2 regions of the Bacillus paralicheniformis genome follow, and region 1 is predicted to be linked to the other one. Evidence: riboswitches for the same ligand, from Rfam matches in the RefSeq annotation. Region 1 holds a riboswitch; the other holds the start of a gene.

Region 1 (8,119 bases):
AATCAGGCTCGGGTTTTCAATTTTTTCGCTTTCGACTGTACCTGCAAGCGTTTCAACCGTGCAAAGCACCGTTTTTTGTTTGTCCGTCGTTCCCCAATGAATGAAAGCGGCAGGGGTAGACGGATCTCTGCCGTTTTCGATCAGAAGCCTTTCAATTTGCTTCACGTTTTTAATCCCCATATAAATGACAAGCGTATCGATCCCTGTGGCTAGCGCTTTCCACTTCTCTTCAAAATGTTCATCTTTTTGATAATGTCCTGTCACGAAAGCGACGTTTGAACTCGCTTCCCGGTGTGTCACTGGAATGCCCGCATAAGCAGCGGCGGCAATCCCCGAGGTGATTCCCGGCACGATTTCATAAGCAACTCCGTGTTCAGCGAGGGTTTGCGCTTCCTCGCCGCCTCTGCCGAATACGAAAGGATCGCCGCCTTTCAGCCTGACAACGATTTTCCCTTTTTTCGCATACTTGACGAGAAAATGATTGATCGTTTCCTGCTTCATCATGTGGTAGTCCGGAAGCTTTCCGCAGTAGATGAGATCCGCTCCCTCCTTGGCGTGCTGTAAAATCTGTTTATTCACAAGCCTGTCATACAAAATGACATCGGCTGTCTGGATGGCTTTTAAAGCTTTGATCGTCAGTAAATCGGGGTCTCCAGGACCTGCCCCAACGATATATACTTTCCCCATCTTAGATCTCCCCCCGATCTGATCAACGTCTTCTTCAATCATTATAAATCATAAAGAAAGCGTTTGGTGCCTGAAAATATCACAAAAACCAAACGTTTTCTTTATGAAATAGGAAAGTGCATGTGCAGCACTTTCCTATTTCACCCGCATTTTATTTCGTTTGATCTTTCACGTATTGGACGAGCTGATTTTTGCACTCTTCCCGATTATGTGCGCCTGTATCAAGGACTAGCTCAGGCGTTTCAGGCTCTTCATAAGGCGAATCGATCCCCGTGAAAAATGGAATTTCTCCGTTTCTCGCTTTTTTATACAAGCCTTTCGGGTCGCGCTCCTCGCACGTCGCCAAATCGCATTTCACATAGACTTCATGAAACTCATCTTCCTCGACGAGCTGTCTGACAAGCCCGCGGTCTTCTTTAAAAGGGGAAATGAACGCCGTAATGACGATCGTCCCCTGTTCGACAAAGAGCTTCGCGACCTCGCCGATCCGGCGGATGTTTTCCTTCCGGTCTTCATCGGAAAACCCGAGGTCCTTGTTCAGTCCGTGCCTGACGTTGTCGCCGTCGAGCACCGTGACCTGGTAGCCTTGTTCAAACAACTCACGCGCTGCGGCATTGGCAATTGTTGATTTTCCTGAACCGCTCAAGCCCGTCAGCCAAACGATCGAGCTTTTATGTTTATTTTTCTCATGATATTCCCGTTTTGTAATGGACGCTTCATGCCAGACAATATCTTTATTTACCAAGAGATGCTCCCCCTTAAGAAACCCCGGCCGTTAAGCCTTTGATTAATGTTTGAATGACTTCTGGACGGCTGAATGTGCTCGGCGGGAACTCGCCGTTTCTCAGCATGCCCCTCACCTTTGTGCCGGACAAAATGACATGATGTTCTTTGCTGTGAGGGCACGTTTTCGCCGTAGCCATTGAACCGCAGACATTGCAGTAGAAGCTGTGTTCGAATTTCAGCGGCGTAATGCCGATCTCTTCCGGCGCGAACTGATCGAACAGTTCCTGCGCTTCATATGTGCCGTAGTAATCGCCGACTCCGGCATGGTCTCTTCCGACGATAAAATGCGTACATCCGTAGTTCTTTCTGACAAGCGCATGGAAGATTGCTTCCTTCGGCCCCGCATAGCGCATCGCCGCCGGAAAAACGCCGAGAAAGACGCGGTCTTTTGGATAGTAGCCGTCAAGCAGCACCTGATAGCTTTCCATGCGGACATCAGCCGGAATATCGTCTGATTTTGTTTCCCCGACGAGCGGATTGAGGAAAAGACCGTCTACTGTCTCGAGCGCCGTTTTTTGAATGTATTCGTGCGCTCTGTGAACCGGATTTCTCGTCTGGAATCCGACGATCGTTTTCCAGCCGAGTTCTGCGAATGTTTTTCTTGTTTCCAGAGGTTCGAATGTGTGGGCCGGGAATTGCTTTACACTCCGTTTAATGAGAGTGATCGGCCCGCCCACATAAACGCTGCCGCGGTCAAACAATTTTTTGACGCCCGGATGCTCGAGTTCGTCGGTTTTATAGATATTGACGGCTTCCGTTTTCTTGTCCGGCGTATAGATGTCTTCGATCTCGATGACGCCGTATGTTTCCCCATTATAGGTGAGGCGGACGGTGTCCCCCGCTTTTAAGCTTGAAGCTTTTTGCTCGTCAACAGGCAGAGCGATCGGAAGCGTCCATACTTCGCCGCTTGACAGTCTCATATTTTCGACAACGGACAGATAGTCTTTCTCTGTCATAAAGCCTTGGATCGGGCTGTACGCTCCGATTCCGATCAGCTCCAAATCTGAAAAAGCCATTAAATCCAGTTCAATTTCCTGTGCGATATGTTGAAAATCGTATGCTTCATTGACGCGGTTAACCAATACACCGCCGTGTGGTGCTAAACTCATAAACTTGTTTCCCCCTACTTTGTGTTTAAATTCCTCCGCCTTGTTCATGGACGGAGCTGTGCTCTTTTTTGACTGCTCTCATCAGGCTGATCGTCCCGACAGATGCCAGAAGGACGCTTGTGACGACGATGAGAGCATAATAGTCTCCTTTTAATAAAAGGCTGACCAGCATATAAGACAAGCTTAATGAAAGGAACGGCGAGACGACCCATACTTTCAGCATCGTTTTGACCACTTGTTTATGAAAGACATTGCCGCCGTTTTTTGCCATTCCCATCCCTATAATAGAAGATGATGTGACTTGCGCAAGCGGAACCGGCAAACCGAAAATCGAACTGATGATGACAAGCCCGGCTCCTGTTCCGGAAAGGATGATCCCCTCTCCTTTTGAAAATTTCGTTATTTTTTTGCCGTTTGTTTCAAGAACGCGCCTGCCCAGTAAAAGGGCGCCCAGCGCGACAAACAGTCCGCCGTAGAGCGTTCCTTCCCCGACTGTCAAAACATGCGCCGCCACCAGAGGTCCGACAGCATTTGCGACATTGTTCATGCCTGCTGAGAAGGCTTCAAAAAACCCGGTGATCAACAGAATGACCGCCAAAACCTTTGCTTTCTTTCCCGAGGCTGGACGTTTGATCGTTTTTTTCATGATGTTTGCCATCGCAAATGTAAAGGTAAAAGCGACGATTGGTACAACGACCCAAAATGAGACGATGACAAGCAAAGATTTCACATATAAAACCTGGTAAGCAACACCTACTCCGACAACAGATCCGACCGTCACTTCACTTGTCGAAAGCGGGATGCCGAGTACATTTGCGATAAAGAGCGACAGTGCCGCCGAGCCGATAATAATGCAGACGATTTCAAGCGAAATCACCCGTTCGGGAATGATGCCTGAGCTGATCGTTTTCACGACGTTTCCTCCGCCGATGACGGCGCCCGAGAGAACGCCTGCTGCACAGATTATTAGTGCGTGAAACTTCTTTTTGACGGCTTCAGATCCATAGGCGATTCCCATTGAAGCAGCTGCACCGCTCGCTCCGATATTCATCGCAAAAAACATGCTAAATAAAATGGCGGCAAGTTCCATGACTCATCTCCTTACTCGTGTAATCCGCATTCTGTTTTAGCCGATCCGTTCCAGCGGCCTGATCGAAGATCATCCATTGTAAAGGCCGGAGAGGTGCACGGAGCGCAGCCGATGCTCGGGTAGCCTTGATCATGAAGCGGATTATACGGGAGATCGTGCTTTGTCACATATCTCCAAATATCCTTCCACGTCCAATGAATGAGCGGACAAACTTTGATAGACTTGAATTTTTCATCTTTGTTCAAAAAATTCGTTTTGCTCCGCCCGGGCGATTGCTCGCGGCGCAGGCCCGACAGCCACGCCGGGTAGCCTGAAAGCGTCTCGCGGAGAGGAATGACCTTCCTCATTTCACAGCAGGAATTCGGAGCGGTCTTCCATAGTTCGTCCCCATATTCTTTCGCCTGCTCTTCGACGGTAAGCTCCGGTGTTTTCATGATAATCTGAAGGCCTGGATATCGTTCTTTGACAGCGTCGATCGTTTCATACGTTTCTTTAAAATGAAATCCCGTATCAAGGAAAACGATGACCGCATCTTTTTTCACCTTATAAATCAAATCGATCAGGACGATTCCCTCAATTCCGAAGCTGCACGCATATACAAGCTGATTTCCGTAATGTCCGTACGCCCATTTCAAGACGGACAGCGCTCCTTTATAAGAGTCATCTTCCTGAAAAGAGATATTTGGTTCTTCCCATGTGCTGTAAGTAAAAATTTTCGGTTCCCCCTTTTTTCGCCAACAAAAAAACGGCTTCCAGCAGAAAAAAACTGTGAAAACCGCCTCTAGTTTGTCTAGTCAGCTATTTCAATCTTATTTTTTCATTTTTTTCGATTTGAATGACTTTGCCGTCCTGAACAACGAATGTGATCGATCCGTAATTCATGTCTTTCAGCATGTCTTTCATTTTGATGATCACCTTTTCAAGCTGTTCATCTGTCTTCACTTCTAGCTCCTCCTCTGCCCCTAAAAATTAAAATCTTTCTTCCAAATTTGAAAGAAAGACGAGGAACTCCGCTATTCCTTATCTCTCAAAATGAGGGCATTTTGCTGGAAGTAGCACCTTACGCTTCACACGCAGGTTGCCGGGTTTCATCGGACCAGTCCCTCCACCGCTCTTGATAAGTTTGCTTTTGTTATTTTAAAATTTTAGCACAATTCGAACAAAAGTCAACCCGACTTTTTTTATAGGATTAATAAAAAATAAAAATAATCCGATTTTACTATTTTTAAATCTGCAAAAAGACGCAAAAAAAGCCGTTCTCCCATTAGGAGAATACGGCTTTTTTCATTAATCCATCCAAGACTTGCTTTCAGGATCCGCCTTCCATTCTTTCAGTTTGGCGGCATCCTGTTCGCTGATATATCCGCCGGCAAGCGCAGCCTCTGTCAATGTATCGTAATCAGTCAGCGTGCGGTATTCAACGCCCGCTTCGCTGAAGGCGGCGGCAGCTTTAGGAAGCCCGTAAGTGAAAATGGCGGCGACACCGAGCACTTCACATCCCGCCTCTGTGAGAGCGGCTGCCGCTTCAAGGACGCTTCCTCCCGTTGAAATTAAATCTTCAATTACAACGACTTTTTGTCCTTTTACAACAGCGCCTTCAATTTGGTTTCCTTTGCCGTGCGCCTTCGGTTTGCTTCTGACGTAGCACATCGGCAGGCTCAGCCTGTCGGCGGCAAGCGCGGCATGGGGGATTCCCGCAGTTGCCGTACCGGCGATCATTTCGGCTCCGGGAAACTTGTCTTGAATCAGTCCGGCAAGCCCTGAAGCTATATCATCCCTTACTTCCGGATATGAAAGCGTCAAACGATTGTCGCAGTAGATGGGCGACAAGATGCCGCTCGCCCATGTAAACGGCTCGTTCGGGCGCAGGAAAACCGCTTTGATTCTTAATAAATGGTTTGCAATGTCTGTTTTCATGCCTTGGTTCCCTCCCACTCATGTCCTATTCTTCTGTAGGCTGACACAGGATCTTCCGCCTGTGTAATCGAACGGCCGACAACGATCGCCGACACGCCTTTTTCCCTTGCGTAGCCAGGCGTCGCCACCCGGACCTGGTCGTTGTTTTTGTCATCCGCCATGCGAATTCCGGGTGTCACGGTCAGAAAATCTAAAGACGCGGCCCGGTAAATGTGTTCGGCTTCATGGACGGAGCAGACGACACCGTCAAGTCCGCTTTCTTTAGCCAACTTGCTGTAGTGAACAACTGTATCGAGAAGCGGCGTTTCAATCAGCAGCTCTTGCTGAAGCATTACTGAAGACGTGCTTGTCAGCTGGGTCACAGCAATTAATGAAGGGCGTTTTCGGCCTGCCGGAGTCCCCGCTTCAAGGCCTTCAAGCGCCGACTCCATCATTTGCTTTCCGCCTGCTGCGTGCACATTGACAAGGCTGACGCCAAACCCCGCCAGCCTTTTCATCGCCTTGTATACGGTCGTTGGAATGTCGTGGCATTTTAGATCAAGGAAAATGCGGCAGCCGCGCTCCTGTAACTTTTCAAGGATGGCCGGCCCTTCCTGATAAAAAAGCTCCATGCCCACCTTCACGAAAAGCTCTTCTCCATGAAACCGGTCCAAAAACGCATATGTTTCCTGTGCTGATGCAAAATCAAGCGCGATGATGGGCGGCGTATGTTTCATCCTTCCAGCTCCTTCCGATACACTCGTTCAACGAACGGTATCCGTATTTTTCTAAAACGCGCGGCAAATCGGCGATGATTTCGGGACAAACAAACGGATTAACAAAGTTTGCGGTGCCGACGGCGACTGCGCTCGCACCCGCCAGCAAAAACTCAAGCACATCTTCCGCTGACTGGACACCGCCCATGCCGATGATCGGAATGCTGACTTTTTGGCTGACTTCATGCACCATTCTGATGGCCACCGGTTTAACAGCAGGGCCTGATAATCCGCCGGTTTTGTTCGCCAAGATCGGCTTTCCCGTTTTTAAGTCGAGCCGCATCCCGATCAAGGTGTTGATCATCGTCAAACCGTCCGCTCCCGCTTCTTCTATGGCAAGAGCGATGTCGGTAATATTCGCGACATTCGGCGACAGCTTCACATAGACGGGAACGCTCGCAACCTCTTTCACCGCTTTCGTCAGCTCACTGGCCATTTCCGGCTGCGTACCGAAGGCGATCCCTCCCGTTTTCACGTTAGGACAGGAAATATTCAGCTCGAGCGCATGAACATTCGGCGCTTTGCTGATTTCTTCAGCCACTTCAACATAATCGTCGATCTGCGAGCCGGCGACATTGGCGATAATCGGTGTATCGAACTGTTCGAGCCACGGCAATTCGTGTTCCATGACAGCCTCTAAACCCGGATTTTGCAGACCGATGGCATTAAGCATGCCGGCTTGCGTCTCGGCGACGCGCGGCGTCGGATTCCCGAAGCGCGGTTCGCTCGTCGTCGCTTTAATCATGATCGCACCGAGACGTGAAAGATCGTAAAAGTTCGCAAATTCTCTCCCGAATCCGAAGCAGCCTGAAGCCGGCATGATCGGATTTTTCAATTGAAGGCCCGGCAAATTGACTTCGAGCATCATAACAGCACCTCCTGGGCTTTGAAAACAGGACCATCAAGGCATACCTTCACATAAGATGTTTCGCTTTCTTCCGTATGGCAGACACAGGCAAAGCAAGCGCCGATCCCGCATCCCATGCGCTCTTCCATTGACAGATAAACCTCTTTATCCGGATAGCGCTGTTTTAAAGCTTTCAGCATCGGCGTCGGTCCGCAGGCCATTATGCAGTCAAACTGAAGCCCCTCGTTTTCAATGACATCTGTAACAAATCCCTTTGAACCGCGGGTGCCGTCTGCGGTTGCCACATACACACGCCCGAAACGGCTGAATTCCTGTTCGTAAAAGACGTCTTTTGCAGAAGCAAATCCTAACACATGGATCGCGTGCACCCCTCTATTTGTCAGCTGTTTGCTCAGCTCGTAAAGCGGCGGAACACCGATCCCCCCTCCGACAAGAAGAGCCGTTTTCCCCGGTTCAAGCGATTCAGCCGGAAAACCGTTGCCGAGCGGACCAAGGACATCGATCTGATCTCCTTCCTGTTTTAAAGACAGGAGACTCGTGCCTTCCCCATCCTTGCGAAAGATGATGGTCACCTGCCGGGCGGCTCTGTTAATGTCGGCGATGCTGATCGGCCGCCTCAAAAGCGGCGTGAGGGAATCTGAGACCTTGATGTGAAGAAACTGGCCGGGAGCGCCGCAAACTTCGGCAATCTCCCCTTCCAGTACCATTTGATAAATATGATCCGCGATACACTTGTTTGAACGGACTGTCATATACCCTTTTCTCATCTGACGGCCGCCTTTTGCTCAATTCTAATCGCCGGCATATGATCGGCGCGGAAGCTCATGCTTTCAAGCACCCGCAAAATCGCTTCCGCCGTATCAAGGGATGTCAGGCAGGCAACGCCGTTTTCAACGGATTCGCGTCT
Region 2 (8,119 bases), 210 kb from region 1:
GTTGCCATGTTCGCTCTTGCCAGCTCAACGCCCGACCAGTAGTCGGGATAGCCTGGATCGGGAACGAGCACGGCATCCCCCGGATTTAACAAACATTGCGGAAGCTCGACAAGACCGGCTTTTCCGCCGAACAATACAGCGACTTCGCGTTCGGGATCGAGCTCTACACCGTATTCCCTTCGATAGAACGCGGCTGCCGCCTCCTTGAGTGAACGGCTGCCGCGAAAGGAGGAATACTGATGGTTTTCAGGGTTGCGAACGGCTTGCGCCATTGTATCAACGATGTGATCAGGTGTCGGCTGATCGGGATTCCCCTGGCCGAGATTGATCACATCATGGCCGGCGGCGATTTTTTCATTCACCTTTTTCACCAAGGAAGCGAAAAACTGCTCAGGCAGCTGTTTCAGCACATCTGAAAGCTCAAATTTCATATGATTCACCCGCTTTTGAAAAATTCTTGAAATGATAGTCCATCATCATATATTGTTAAATGTAAAATGTAAAGAAAAAAATGAGGTGATCCAGATTGAAGCTGACAATTTCATGTCTGCAATTCGATATCGCATACGGCAATCCTTCTGAAAATTTTAAAAAAGCGGAGCAGCTGATCGAACAGGAAAGCCGGAAAGCGGATGTTCTTCTCCTTCCCGAGCTGTGGACGACGGGTTATGATTTAAAAAATCTCGGCTCCATCGCAGATGAAGAAGGCAGGCAAACGAAGAGATGGCTGCAGGAAACGGCAAAAGCAAACCGTGTCCATATCATTTGCGGCTCTGTCGCCGTTAAGAAAAAAAGCGGTGTGTACAATATCATGTACATCGCAGACAAAAACGGACATTTGATCAAAGAATACAGCAAAGCTCACCTTTTCCAGCTGATGGACGAACACCTCTATTTGTCAGCGGGCTCAGGCGACGGGAGCTTCGAGCTTGAAGGGATCCCGGCTGCGGGGTTTATCTGCTACGACATCCGTTTCCCGGAATGGATCAGAAAACATACGAAGGAAGGTGCGGGCATCATCTTTGTATCGGCGGAATGGCCGCTCGCCCGCCTCGATCACTGGCAAAGCCTTTTAAAAGCCAGAGCGATTGAAAATCAGTGCTTTGTCGCAGCCTGCAACCGAGCGGGAAGTGACCCGGCAAACGAATTTGCGGGTCACAGCATCATCATTGATCCGCTCGGCCGCACCCTCGCTGAAGCAGGGAGCGGTGAAGCCGTCATCAGGACCGAAATCAACCTCGGGGACATTGAAAAAGCGCGGGGGCAAATTCCGGTTTTTGAGGACATTCGCAGAGATTTATATTAAAAAAGTGTTGACAAGAAAACTGAGATGCTGGTAACATTTTCAGCAACTGACCGAACTGAAATTTCAAAATTTTATATTGATTTCTCTTATCGAGAGTTGGGTGAAGGACTGGCCTAATGACCCCAACAGCAACCGACCGTAATACCATTGTGAAATGGGGCGCGAAATTCTGCGCCGCTAGGGCACGGTGCTAATTCCATCAGACTTTGAATTCTGAGAGATAAGAGAGGCGAACGCGACAAATCAGCCTCTTTCTCTCGATGAGAAAGAGGCTTTTTTATTGTTAACGACATTTAGGGGGAATCACACATGACCGTAACGAAAACCGCAGCATACGAAACTTTGACCGAAAGCTCCGCGGCCGCGCTGGCCGTTCGCCTCGGGCTTTTTCCAAGCAAAAGCACCCTGACATGCCGGGAGATCGGGGACGGAAACTTGAATTTGGTCTTCCGCGTGTATGACAAAGAGCAGCAAAAAGGGCTGATCATCAAACAGGCGGTGCCTTATGCGAAAGTCGTCGGCGAAAGCTGGCCGCTGTCGCTTGACAGGGCGAGAATCGAAAGCAGTGCGCTGATCCGCCAAGCCGAGCATGTCCCGCACCTTGTCCCGAACGTGTACTATTCTGACACCGAGCTTGCCGTTACCGTATTGGAAGACCTTTCTCACTTGGAAATCGCCAGAAAAGGACTGATTGACGGGAAGGATTATCCGCACCTGTCGGAAGACATCGGAGAATTCCTTGGAAAAACACATTTTTACTCGTCTGAATATTCACTTGACCCAACAGTTAAAGGGCGGCTTGTGAAGCAGTTTACGAATCCGGATCTGTGCGATATTACAGAAAGCCTTGTGTTCACAGACCCTTTCTTTGATCATGAGACAAACGATTTCGAAGAAGAGCTTCGCGATGAAGCGGAAGATCTTTGGCGCAATGAAGCATTAAAAATTGAAGCGGCAAAACTGAAACAGCGCTTTTTGTCTGCAGAGGAAACGCTGATCCACGGCGACCTTCATACAGGCAGCATTTTCGCAAGTGAAGAAGCCGAAACGAAAATCATCGACCCTGAATTTGCGTTTTTCGGCCCGATCGGGTTTGACATTGGACAGTTTATCGCCAACCTGCTGCTGCACGCGCTTTCCCGCGAAGAAAACAGGCGGGCTCCTTTATACCGCCATGTCGAGACCGTCTGGCATACGTTCAGCCGGACATTCAGCGAAGCATGGGAAAACGATGCTCTTGACGCTTGCAAAAATGAGAAAGGACGCCTTGAATCAGTTCTGAAGCAGGCGTTTGAAGACGCAGCAGGCTTTGCCGGCTGCGAAATGATCCGCCGGACGATCGGCCTTGCCCATGTGGCGGACCTTGAAACAATCGTTCCGTTTTCCCGGAGAATCAGCCAAAAAAAGCTCGCCCTTAAAATAGGCGCAGCATTCATAGAAAAACGCAGTGGTTTCCGGACGCCAAAAGACTTGATTGAAGCGTTTCGGAACGCACTTAAGGAGTGAATGACATGCCTGAACAATTTGCGGTGCCCCGCTCTGTCGAATGGGAAGAAGCATCGGTAAAAATTCTGAACCAGCAAAAGCTTCCCGAAAAGACGGAATACCTGCACCTCACAACAAAAGAAGACGTCTATGATGCGATTCAAACGCTGAAAGTGAGGGGTGCACCTGCCATCGGCATTACAGCCGCCTTCGGACTCGCCCTTTGCGCACAAAGCATCAATACATCTGACGTTTCCGCGTTTCTGGTGGAACTCGGAAAAATCAAAGATGAACTCAATCAGGCAAGGCCGACAGCCGTCAATTTATCCTGGGCTCTCAATCGGCTGGTAATAAGTGCGGAGGACGCAAAATCGGTCAATGAAGCAAAAACAAATCTGATCCATGAAGCCATTCAGATCCAGGTTGAAGACGAAGAAACGTGCCGGCAAATCGGACAGAATGCACTGCATTTGTTCAAATCGGGTGACAGCATCATGACCATCTGCAACGCCGGCTCGATTGCGACAAGCAGGTACGGTACGGCCCTTTCCCCGTTTTATCTTGCCAAAACAAAGGACCTCGACCTTCATATTTATGCCTGTGAAACGAGGCCTGTCCTGCAAGGGGCGCGCCTGACGGCGTGGGAGCTTATGCAGGGGGGAATTGACGTGACGCTGATTACAGACAGCATGGCTGCCCATACGATGAAAGAAAAAAACATTTCAGCCGTCATTGTCGGAGCGGACAGGATCGCGAGAAACGGAGATACAGCCAATAAAATCGGAACATACGGCTTGGCAATCCTCGCCAAAGCCTTTCAAATCCCGTTTTTTATCGCCGCTCCCCTGTCAACTTTTGATGTTTCGATTTCATGTGGCGACAACATTCCGATTGAAGAACGCGATCCGGATGAAGTCAGGCTGATAAACGGAACGCAAATAGCTCCGCAAGAGGTGCCAGTGTTCAACCCTGCTTTTGATATCACGCCGCACGATTTAATCTCTGGCATCATTACGGAAAAAGGGATTATCACAGACAGGTTTGAAGAAGAAATTGAAGCGCTGTTTTCCGCTGAAGCCCTTACTTAGGCCGCTTTAGCGGATTTTAATCGATTTGATGATGTCTTTCTTCTGCTCTTCGGTCAACACGTGCAGCTTGACGAACAATTCCGCGTATCCTGCTATTTTGTTCGGGCGGTTCGTTTTCACTTATTCGTCCTCCTTTTTTACCAAGACCAACATTTTTAACTTAATAAAATTATATGTCGCTGACGAAAAAAAGAAACGGCGTGCTCGTATATTATTTTCCCTTATACGCAATATTTTCGATGTCGAGCAGCACCGCTTTTTTATCCGTTTCATTTCCGGAGTACCCCGTTAAAGAACGATTTTTGCCGATGACACGGTGGCACGGGATCAAAATCGGCAGCGCATTTCTTTTATTGGCCTGGCCGATTGCGCGAACCGCTTTCGGATTCCCGACGGCGCACGCGATATCTAAATAGCTCCGTGATTCACCGTACGGGATCAACTGCAGCGCCTCCCACACTTTTTTCTGAAACGGGGTTCCATCCTGGCGGAGAGGAAGGGTGAACGTCTTCCGCTCCCCCCTGAAATATTCTTCGAGCTGGCGCTTTGCCTCCTTCAACAATTCCGTTTCGGTCCGGCGAAGCTCCAAGCCGTCTTGCTGGAGCTGTTTTAGTTCATCTTTTTCAAATAGCAAATGCGTAATGTGGTGATTTTCCTCGACAATGTAAGCTTGTCCAAAAGGCGAGGTCATTTCAATATAAAAGCCCACGATGCGATTAAGCCTCCTCCTCATGATGCTGTCTGATCGGGAGAGTCAGATGGAATGTCGTGCCTCTCCCTTCTTCACTTTCAACTTCGATTTTTCCATTATGCTCTTCAATAATTTTATAACTGACCATGAGCCCGAGTCCAGTGCCCCGTTCTTTTGTCGTGTAAAAAGGTTCGCCGAGCCTCTTCAATTTGTCTTCTGTCATGCCGATTCCTTCGTCAGCAAGCGAGATAATGATATGGTCGTCTCCTTTCGGTTTGATCGACACATATACGTTGCCTCCGTCAGGCATCACTTCAATCGCATTTTTCAAAATGTTGATAAATACCTGTTTCAGCTGATTCGGCTCGCAATAAATCAGCGGAATGCCGCCTTCGCACTTCAGATGCATCTGAACGTTGTCAAGGTTTGCCTGTGCGTGCAGCAAATCCATTGTGTCCTGCATGATTTTGACGATATTTTTTTCTTCATACATAATCGCCTGCGGTTTTGCAAGGATGAGAAACTCCGTAATAATCGATTCAATCCTTTTGAGTTCTGATGTGATGACATTAAAGTAAAGCGCGTGATCCTCATTTTGGATGCTGCCTTTCAGCAGTTGGATAAATCCTTTTAGCGCCGTCATCGGGTTGCGGATTTCATGGGCAATTCCGGCTGCGAGTTCGCCGACGACGTGAAGGGTATCAGACTTGCGGAGCCGCTCTTCAAGCTCTTTTCGTTCTGTCACGTCTCTGAGCATCGCCAAGTTCATATTTTGAATGATATTTCTTTTAAATGAAAATTCAAGAATCCGTTTTTGGTCGCTCAGCAGGAATGGGATGTCATTGTCCATTTCTTCTAAGGAAATCGTTTTAGCGGGAGAAGCTGCGTTTTCTATATGATAGCCGGAGATGACATCAAGTAGATTGGACGTTTTCAGCTGTTCAAGAGGGGTGCTGAGAATTTTTCCGGCAAGGGGGTTCGCATCGATAATGTCGTACTGGTTGTTGAAAAGAACGATTCCGTCCATTGATCCGTTGAATACTTTTCTGAACTTCAATTCGCTTTCCCGCAATTCTTGTTCCATTCGTTTTCTGTCGCTGACATTTCTTAAAATGGTTAGGTCCTGGCTGTCGAACATGATCCGTTTTGACGTGAACTCAAGCTCTTTATATTGTCCGTTTGCCATACGAAACAGCAGTTCCGCCCGGATTTCCCCTTTTTGATCATACTGCTTTTGAATGGCATGGTACCTCTGGTCGGTTTGATCAATAAAATCGGTCATCTTCTTGTTGAGAAGCTGTTCCATCGGCAGTTCGAAGATTTTGCAGGCCGACTGGTTCGCTTTGACGATGCGGCCGTCGTTATTCATCAGTATAATGGCATCCATCGCATTTTCAAAGACTTCTCTAAAGCGTTCTTCGCTTTTAAACAGCTGTTTTTCCATCGAGCGCTTCTCGGTAATATCCCTCATAATCGACATGTAAAAGCCGTTTAAAATGTTCGAGGTTATCGTAAGCTCAAACAGCCGGTCTTCTCCTGATCTGAGCCGGACAGGAAGCTCCCCTTTTGCTTTCCCTCTTCTGAAAAGAGCATTCCAGATTTTATCGAGCCGCCCCTTGTTTTCAGGGGATACGAATTGAGACAGCTTCAGTTTTGAAAGCTCTGTTTTTTCAATTTCGAAGCTCTGGCAAAACGAATGGTTCGCATCGATGAAACAGCCTTGTTTATCAAAGATGACGATTCCTTCAACCGCGCGGTGAAACAAATCTTTAAACAGCTTTTCATTAATGGTGCGCTCCCGCTCCAATATTTTTTTCGATGAAATGTCCCTCATGACGACAAAATAGCAGTCTTCACCGATTCCTTTGCTTGCAGTAAACTCGATATATTTGACAGATCCGTTGTCAAGCCTGATGGCCACTTCTTTTTTCGCATATCCCCGCTCCAAAAAGCGTTGAATGCTCTGGTTCAGTTCATCCGGCGGGACGGCGTGCAGGAAGTCGAGCGCCGACCGGTCCAGCAAATTCTTTTTTTGGCTTTGCAGAATTTTGCAGGCGGCATCATTCGCCTGGATGATGTTCATCTGTTTATCCAATATAAAAATAGCGTCCAGCGTCCCGTTAAACAGCAGCTCATACTGATACAAATCCGCTTTCAGCTTGGCGTTCTCTTTCTTCAGTCTGTTCAGCTGGTTTTGCAGATTTAAGGATTCATTTAAATCAAGAGTTTCCTCCATTTATTACACTCCTTCTTGAAAACCTGTCCTCCAATTATTCTACAAACCGGAAAATCTTCCTTCATTTGTTTCGAACTTTTACAACCTTTCCGCCTATTTTACAGGAAGATGACGATATAAAAGTTCCTTACTGTTCAATTACATCGACCTAACAATAAGACTTAATGCATAGGAAAACACATGCTTTCTATTTTAAAATTTTAAAATGAGGCCAGACTGGTGGAAGACGTCATTCCGGAAAGAATGTTCCGGGGTTCAGACGCTTCCCGCACCGGCGTCTCCTGAAAATGTTTGTGAAAGGGTGATGTTATGGCGACTTCGCGCGACAGCTATTTCGACAATGCAAAATTCCTATTAATTTTTCTCGTCGTATTCGGACATATAATCAGGTCCTATATTCATGATAATGATGCTCTGCTTCATATTTATAAATTTATTTACACGTTTCATATGCCTGCTTTTATTCTCATATCAGGCTATTTTGCAAAAGGGTTCAACCGCCACGGCTATGTCAAAAAAATCGCCTGGAAGCTGATTGTTCCTTATTTGATTTTCCAGGGAATCTATACGCTGTTTTATTCCTTTATCGATGATCAAAGCTTAACGGCCGCAAATCCGATTGAACCGCAATGGTCGCTTTGGTTTTTGCTGAGCTTGTTCTTTTGGAATATCCTGTTGTTCCCATTCACAAAACTGCCGGCGAAATGGGCGTTTGCCGCAAGCTTTGCGATCGCCGTTCTTGTCGGATATATCGACTTGATCAGCAACACGCTCAGCCTGTCCCGCACGTTTGTTTTCTTCCCGGTCTTTTTGGCGGGCTATTATTTGCAAAAAGACCATTTTAAAATACTGAGAGGCTGGAAAGGCAAGCAGGCCGCTCTAGCCGTTTTAGCAGCAACGTTCGTTTTCTACTTTTTTGTAGACTTCGATTACTCCTGGCTGTTCGGGTCCAAACCCTATTCGGAATTCGGCGATGTCGGGATAAAAAGCGGGTTAAACCGAGTGGCGCTCCTCGTCATCACGTTCGCTTCAACCTTCGCGTTCATGGCGCTTGTGCCTGAAAGGCGGTATTTCTTTACCCTGTGGGGAACGCGCACATTTTATGTCTATCTGCTGCACGGCTTTATCATCAAGTCGTTCAGAAAAACGGGAGTGGAAGAATGGCTTGCCGATTATCAAAGTCTGACACTATTAATCATCGCCACGGCGATTTTAACTTTCTGCTTATCAAGCGGATTTGTGAAAACGGTCGCCCAGCCGTTCATCGAATTGAAAATGACGAATTTAATGAGGATCTTAAAAAAAGACAACGG

The links. A riboswitch is a leader RNA that binds a small molecule or an ion and turns the genes downstream of it on or off. The one in region 1 is predicted to bind S-adenosylmethionine.
Region 2: it holds a riboswitch for S-adenosylmethionine, as region 1 does, so the genes downstream of both, mtnK (S-methyl-5-thioribose kinase) here and CP943_RS09000 (YezD family protein) in region 1, are expected to answer to the same signal.

Annotation. Positions count from the first base shown of each region.
Region 1 covers NZ_CP023665.1:1,755,008-1,763,126, reverse strand. The annotation lists gene cobA (uroporphyrinogen-III C-methyltransferase) at 1-687, opposite strand, end outside; gene cysC (adenylyl-sulfate kinase) at 839-1,432, opposite strand; gene sat (sulfate adenylyltransferase) at 1,446-2,582, opposite strand; gene CP943_RS09010 (sulfate permease) at 2,608-3,672, opposite strand; gene CP943_RS09005 (phosphoadenylyl-sulfate reductase) at 3,684-4,385, opposite strand; gene CP943_RS09000 (YezD family protein) at 4,471-4,587, opposite strand; SAM riboswitch class I at 4,690-4,796, opposite strand; gene pyrE (orotate phosphoribosyltransferase) at 4,960-5,589, opposite strand; gene pyrF (orotidine-5'-phosphate decarboxylase) at 5,586-6,305, opposite strand; gene CP943_RS08985 (dihydroorotate dehydrogenase) at 6,274-7,209, opposite strand; gene CP943_RS08980 (dihydroorotate dehydrogenase electron transfer subunit) at 7,209-7,979, opposite strand; gene carB (carbamoyl-phosphate synthase (glutamine-hydrolyzing) large subunit) at 7,976-8,119, opposite strand, start outside.
Region 2 covers NZ_CP023665.1:1,542,184-1,550,302, reverse strand. The annotation lists gene CP943_RS07935 (pyridoxal phosphate-dependent aminotransferase) at 1-431, opposite strand, end outside; gene CP943_RS07930 (carbon-nitrogen family hydrolase) at 527-1,306, shown strand; SAM riboswitch class I at 1,390-1,533, shown strand; gene mtnK (S-methyl-5-thioribose kinase) at 1,616-2,812, shown strand; gene mtnA (S-methyl-5-thioribose-1-phosphate isomerase) at 2,818-3,879, shown strand; gene CP943_RS22655 (hypothetical protein) at 3,886-3,999, opposite strand; gene CP943_RS07915 (methylated-DNA--[protein]-cysteine S-methyltransferase) at 4,091-4,588, opposite strand; gene CP943_RS07910 (PAS domain-containing sensor histidine kinase) at 4,596-6,806, opposite strand; gene CP943_RS07905 (acyltransferase family protein) at 7,116-8,119, shown strand, end outside.